3 regions of the Acidovorax sp. DW039 genome follow, and region 2 is predicted to be linked to each of the others. Evidence: predicted binding sites of a transcription regulator. Region 2 holds the regulator's gene; each other region holds the start of a gene.

Region 1 (2,263 bases), 1.7 Mb from region 2:
TGAACAGCCCGAAATCCGTGGGAGCGCCAGTGCCGATGTAGCCCGTCAGCGGCATCACGACCAACAGGCCGTACAACCCGATGTGGGCAGCGTGAGCCAGCGCGTGTTCCCAGGCGGGGCCTGAGGGCGGTGCAGGTTGCACGTCCCACAACCTCCACAGCAGCCGTGGGATAACGATCAGCCCCACCAGCAGACCCAGCACCCAGTGGATGTTGAGTACGGGCAAGGAATCTGGAGAGGTGTCGTCCATGAACCAGATGACGTAGTACACAACGATATATGCACCGATGAATGCGCCTGCGCTGGTCCAATGAAAGAGCTGTGCCAGCGCGCCGAACCGTTGGGTGGAGTTGTTCCACTGCATGAAGTGCCTCAAGGAAAAAAGTGGGTCAGATGTCGTGATCAGGCGCGCAGACCGTTGAGCAAGCGATCCAGGCCGTTCAATGCCTGGGGCAGTTTGGTGGCGGGATCGCCATCCGGCTCGGCGATCCAGAATGAGGCTTCGGTGATAGCGCCATACAGCATGCGGGCCATCACGCCAGCGTGGTGCCGTGCCACGATGCCTTCGGCCATCAGGTGCTCTAACGCTGCCTCCAGCGCGGCAATGCCCACCGACTGCGCGGCGGGGGGAACATCTCCAAACACCGCTCGGGCGTCTTGCAGGATGATGCGGCGGATTTCGGGCTCCAGCGCCAGTTCCAGATAAGTGCGGCAACGCTGGCAAAAGCCCTCCCAAGGGTTGGGTGTCGCGCTGGATACGGCATCCAGCCGGGCGCCCACTTCGACCTCGATCTGCTCAATCACTGCCACCAGCAGGCCTTGCTTGCCGCCGAAGTGGTGGTACAGCGCTCCCCGTGTCAGCCCGGCCTCGCCGGTCAGGTCATCCATCGACGTGTGCGAATAGCCCTGTGCAGCGAAAGCGCGGCGTGCCGTGGCCACCAGCTTGGTGCGGGTTTCTTCCAGCATTTCTGCCCTGGTGCGGCGTTTCTGCATTGCGCTCGTCCTTTCACATACGGGGCGTATGTTAATTGGCATACGCCCCGTATGTCAAATGCTTGAGGCATCTCACGCACGGAGCAGTCTGCGCTGCCGATGCATTGCCGGTTGCGCTTCATCAAACTACCTATAGTGTTTCGTGGATATCGTGAACGCTATAGGTAGTGTTTCAACCGTTTATCGAGATCGGGTTCACCATGGCGTCTTCCCTTCTGAGTCTGCCGCGCGAAGTCATTGACCGCCGCGGCCAGCGTGCCCCTTTTGATGGGCAACGCATCCGGACCGCCTTGCTGCGCGCCGGGGCTGCCACAGGCGAATATGACGATGAGGAGGCAGACCTGCTGGCGGCCCAGGTTATCAAGGTGCTGATCCACCGCTTTCGCGGACAAGCGCCCACGGTGGAGCAAATCCAGGACGTGGCCGAGTACACGCTGATCGCGGCCAACCACCTGGCCACCGCGCGCGCCTACATCGTCTATCGCGAACAGCACGCTACGCTGCGGGCGGACAAGCAGACGCTGGTGGACGTGGAAAGCTCCATCAACGAATACCTCACCCGCGCCGACTGGCGGGTGAACGCCAACGCCAACCAGGGCTACTCGCTGGGCGGGCTGATCCTGAACGTGGCGGGCAAGGTCACGGCCAACTACTGGCTCTCGCACGTCTACACGCCCGAGATTGGTGAGGCGCACCGCAACGGCGACATCCACATCCACGACCTCGACATGCTCAGCGGCTACTGCGCTGGCTGGTCGCTGCGCACGCTGCTGCATGAGGGGCTCAACGGCGTGCCGGGCAAGGTCGAGGCCGGGCCGCCCAGGCACATGAGCTCGGCCGTGGGGCAGATCGTGAACTTCCTGGGCACGCTGCAAAACGAGTGGGCGGGCGCGCAGGCGTTCTCGTCGTTTGACACCTACATGGCCCCGTTTGTGCGCAAGGACGGCATGGACTATGCCGCCGTGCGGCAGTGCATCCAGGAGCTGGTCTACAACCTCAACGTGCCCTCGCGCTGGGGCACGCAGACGCCGTTCACCAACCTGACCTTCGACTGGACCTGCCCCGAAGACCTGCGCGAGCAGGTGCCCGTGACCGGCGGCGTGGAGATGCCGTTTTGCTACGGCGAATTGCAGGCCGAGATGGACCTCATCAACCGCGCCTACATCGACGTGATGACCACGGGCGACGCCAAGGGCCGCGTGTTCACCTTCCCCATCCCCACGTACAACATCACCAAGGACTTCCCTTGGGAGAGTGATAACGCGCAGCG
Region 2 (2,263 bases):
GGCCTTCCTCAAGCCCGGCGACACCATCATGGGCATGAGCCTGGCCGAAGGCGGTCACCTGACCCACGGCATGCCGCTGAACATGTCGGGCAAGTGGTTCAACGTGGTCAGCTACGGTCTGGACAAGAACGAAGCCATTGACTACGACGCGATGGAAGCCAAGGCCCGTGAGCACAAGCCCAAGCTGATCGTGGCTGGCGCCTCTGCCTACAGCCTGCACATCGACTTCGCTCGTTTCGCCAAGATCGCCAAGGAAATTGGCGCGATCTTCATGGTGGACATGGCCCACTACGCAGGCCTGATCGCCGCGGGCGTGTACCCCAACCCCGTGCCCCACGCTGACGTGGTCACATCCACCACGCACAAGAGCCTGCGTGGCCCCCGTGGCGGCATCATCCTGATGAAGGCCGAGCATGAAAAGGCCATCAACAGCGCCATCTTCCCCGGCCTGCAAGGCGGTCCGCTGATGCACGTGATTGCAGCCAAGGCCGTGGCATTCAAGGAAGCGCTGACACCCGAGTTCAAGGCCTACCAGGAACAGGTGGTCAAGAACGCCAAGGTGGTGGCCGAGACGCTGACACAACGTGGCCTGCGCATCGTGAGCGGTGGAACGCAAAGCCACGTGATGCTGGTGGACCTGCGTGCCAAGGGCATCACCGGCAAGGAAGCCGAGGCCGTGCTGGGCGCTGCCCACATGACCATCAACAAAAACGCCATCCCCAACGACCCTGAAAAGCCGATGGTGACCAGCGGTGTGCGCATTGGCACCCCCGCCATGACCACACGCGGCTTCAAGGAAGAAGAAGCGCGCATGACGGCCAACCTGATCGCCGACGTGCTGGACAACCCACGCGACGAAGCCAACATCGCTGCGGTGCGTGAAAAGGTCAATGCGCTGACTGCGCGTTTCCCTGTCTATCGCTAAGCGCCTGCTCGCCCATGAAATGCCCCTTCTGCGGACACCTGGAAACGCAAGTCGTTGAAACGCGGGTGTCTGAAGACGGGGTTTTCATCCGGCGCCGCCGCCAGTGCGGTGCCTGCGACAAACGGTTTACCACCTACGAACGGCCGGAAGTGAATTTCCCGGCCATCGTCAAGAAAGACGGACGCCGCATCGAATACGAGCGCGGCAAGCTACTCGCCTCTTTCAACCTGGCGTTGCGCAAGCGCCCGGTCAGCACCGAACAGATCGACAGCGCCATTGAGCGCATTGAAGAAAAGCTGCTCAACCTGGGGCAGCGCGAAGTCAACTCCGGCAGGATTGGCGAGTTGGTCATGCGCGAGCTCAAGAAGCTCGACAAGGTGGCCTACATCCGGTTTGCCAGCGTCTATCGCAGCTTTGAAGACATCGACGAGTTCCGCGCACTTGTGGATGAAGTGCGCAAGTAATCCCTTCCGCAGCTCCGGCGACCACGCTCGCTATCGTTTCAATAGCACCTTGCGCTGGATTGACGGGCGCGATCAGGCATTTTCTTCAAAGCCCAACCATGGCATCTCAGCAAACGGCATAGACCCGCCCGTGGCAGGGGGCGCGCAGCCCCCACATCGAATTACTGCACTCGCTGGATGCGGTTGGTGGGAGGCGGTGATACCGGGCTCTGCGCCTTCACATAGGCCTCCAGCACGTCCAAATCCAGATCGCCCCCAGTGGTGTCCCGTCCCTCGGTGAACACCGTGAATCCATCCCCGCCACTGGCCAGGAAGCTGCTGATGGCGACACGCACCTGGGCGCTGTCCTCCAGCGGCTTGCCCATCAGCATCACCTGGCTGACACGAGCCCCTGGAGGCTGTGACAGGTCGTACCGATAAGTAAACCCCTCCGACACAGAGAGCACACGCGCAGACTGGGGCCTGCTGTCACCCTTGGCAAATTGCTGCTCCAGCACGGCGCGAATCTGCGCGCCGGTATAGGTGCGCACCATGATGTTGTTGCCAAAAGGCTGAACGCTGAACAACTGCCCGTACCGCAACTGCCCCTGCGCATCGGGCACCAGATCTGCCCGCAGGCCGCCGGGATTCATGAACGAAAGCTGCGCCCCACCCTCTTCTGGGGCGCGGGTGGCTGCCAGCTGTGCATCTGCAATCAGATTGCCCAGCGTGCTTTCCTGCGAAGCCGTACGCACACGCAGCAGGGGCGCGTTGGCCTTGCCGACAGGCCGCTGGGCCAGCGGCTCCGCAGCAGCCTTGTAACGCACCACCAGTTGCTGCACAAAAGGATCGGCAGGGAACACCGGCATGGCCGGGTTGAGGGGCACCACCCCTT
Region 3 (2,263 bases), 2.2 Mb from region 2:
CGATGGCCCGTGTTTCAGGATCGGCTTCGTTCAGCGACAAGCCCATGGCCACGCGCATGAAGAAGGCCTGGGGCAGTTCGATGCGGCTCTTGCGCACGTGCAGGAAGTAGCGGTCGTACAGTGTCTGCAAGCCCAAGTAGTCGAATTGCAGATCGCGCTGAGGCTTCAGGGCGGCTGCCAGGCGGGCCAGGTCGAACTTCAGCAGACGTGCATCCAGCAGTTCGTTGTCCACGCCTTTTTGGATGAATTGGGGGAAGTAATCGACGTAAGCCGCGCCCATCTGGTCCTGCATCACGTCGCGACCCAGCACTTCACGCACGATGGTGTGCAGCAGCAAACGTGCGGTGGCGTAGGTGTAGTCGGGGTCTTTTTCGATCAGTGTGCGAGCCGCCAGAATGGATGCCTTGTACACCTCGTCCATGGGCACGCCGTCATAGAGGTTGCGCATGGTTTCCGCCAAGATGGGGTCGGCCTTGACGTCCTTGCCCAGCCCAACGCAGGCCGATTCGATGCGTGACTGCAGGCGGTGCAGATCCAGTGTGACGCGCTGGCCGTTGTCCAGTACATGAAGGACGGGCGTGGCGGGAGCATGTTGCTTGACCAAATTGGCGCGCTCTTGCGTGCGGCGCTCGCGATACAGCACATATGCGCGGGCCACCTCGTGGTGGCCTCCGCGCATGAGACCCAGCTCTACCTGGTCTTGCACATCTTCTATATGGAACGTTCCGCCGCCGGGGCGAGAGCGCATCAGGGCGCGTGTGACACCTTGGGTCAGGGCATCCACTACTTCGCGCACGCTGGCGGAGGCAGCGCCTTGCGTGCCGTGTACGGCCAAGAAGGCTTTCATAAGTGCGATGGCAATCTTGGGTGCTTCGAACGGTACGACCGCGCCGTTGCGCCGAATGATCTGGTAGTGACCTTGCGTACCGGTTGCCGATTCGGCAGTGTCGGTGACTGCACCTTCAAGGGGCGCGCGAGTGGTTTCGGGCGTGTTCAAAGCAGCTTGCATGGGTGTCCTCTTCTATGGGCTGACGGGGTGGGCTGGCAGCTGCGGGAGCTGCAGCAGAGACGAGAGCGGTGCACCAGCCTTTCGGCTTTGCACACTATATATGGTGTGTCGTTCGTGTTCAAGGCACTACTGGTAGTGTACCGTGAGGCATCAGTTGGTTTCTGGCAACCAGCTGTATCACCACTCAGACAGGTCGGCAAAGGGTGCGGAAAACCGCTCTGCCATGGGATTTCGTGGGGGCTGTTGGCGTAACTGTGCGGGCTCGCGCAGGATTTCTCTTGCGAGGCCGCTTGGGGCTTGGATCGTTGTTTTTGAAGGGGGGCGATCCTACCCTGATTTGGCCGCTTTTTTTAAACCCGAACGCTGCTCAGGTTTAGTTCGCTGCGACTTGACTAGGCGCGCTCAGGGTGCTTGCCTCAACCAACTGCATCAGCTTGTGCCAGTTAAAGCCGACACCCGGATCTGCTTTGCGCCCCGGGGCCACATGTTCATGCCCCGCAATGTATTTGAGGGGGTAGCGAACTGCCAGGTCATTGCACAGGGAGGCGAGTGTCTGGTATTGGGCTTCTTCAAAAGTGAGGCCCTCCAGTCCTTCGAGTTCGATACCGATGGAGTCATCGTTGCAATTGGCCCGACCTCGGTAAAAGGACTGTCCTGCATGCCATGCGCGCTGATCACAGCCTACAAATTGCCACAGTTGCCCACTGCGTTCAATAAAGAAATGGGCGGAGACCTGAAGTCCGCGGATTTGCTCGTAATAGGGGTGGGCATCCCAATCCAGAGTGTTGGTGAACAGCCTTTGCACGGCTCCTGTGCCGTACTGCCCTGGTGGAAGACTGATGGAATGCACCACGACAAGGTCTACGGACTCACGTGCCGGGCAGGGGCGGAAGCCAAAGTTGGGAGAAGGCAGCCGGGTGGCTTGGCGATACCAGTCGTCTTCCCAGACAGAGGAGGCTGCGCTCATGTCAGCCGATCTCTTCCTGAAAATCCGGGTCATTGGGCACTGCGATGTTCAGCCGTGCAATGCGATAGCGAATCTGTCGCAGGCTGATGCCCAGCCGGGCGGCAGTCGCGGTGCGATTGAAGCCGCTTTCTTTCAATGCCCGCACCAGAATCTCCCGTTCCTGCTGGTCTAGCCAAGCCTGAAGATCATCGGGCAGAGGGGGGCATCCCAGCGCTCCTGCGGCTGCTTGGGATGTGGGGTTGGCATCTTGTGTGGAGCCCACTGCTGACGACGTAGCGGCTGGTGGT

The links. Region 2 encodes NrdR, which represses ribonucleotide reductase genes. Its sites were predicted from a motif close to CACNANATNTNGTG; they were not measured.
Region 1: AACH87_RS01185 (ribonucleoside triphosphate reductase) is a predicted target of NrdR. The motif match lies at 1,118-1,131, and genes of this name have one in related genera.
Region 3: AACH87_RS05690 (ribonucleoside-diphosphate reductase subunit alpha) is a predicted target of NrdR. The motif match lies at 1,102-1,115, and genes of this name have one in related genera.

The regions. Positions count from the first base shown of each region.
Region 1 is NZ_AP029019.1:263,305-265,567, forward strand. Features, by position in the region: gene AACH87_RS01175 (cytochrome b/b6 domain-containing protein) at 1-364, opposite strand, end outside; gene AACH87_RS01180 (TetR/AcrR family transcriptional regulator) at 403-993, opposite strand; gene AACH87_RS01185 (ribonucleoside triphosphate reductase) at 1,194-2,263, shown strand, end outside.
Region 2 is NZ_AP029019.1:3,454,794-3,457,056, forward strand. Features, by position in the region: gene glyA (serine hydroxymethyltransferase) at 1-925, shown strand, start outside; gene nrdR (transcriptional regulator NrdR) at 940-1,389, shown strand; gene AACH87_RS15490 (bifunctional metallophosphatase/5'-nucleotidase) at 1,551-2,263, opposite strand, start outside.
Region 3 is NZ_AP029019.1:1,270,294-1,272,556, forward strand. Features, by position in the region: gene AACH87_RS05690 (ribonucleoside-diphosphate reductase subunit alpha) at 1-1,009, opposite strand, end outside; gene ampD (1,6-anhydro-N-acetylmuramyl-L-alanine amidase AmpD) at 1,383-1,976, opposite strand; gene AACH87_RS05700 (sigma-54 dependent transcriptional regulator) at 1,978-2,263, opposite strand, start outside.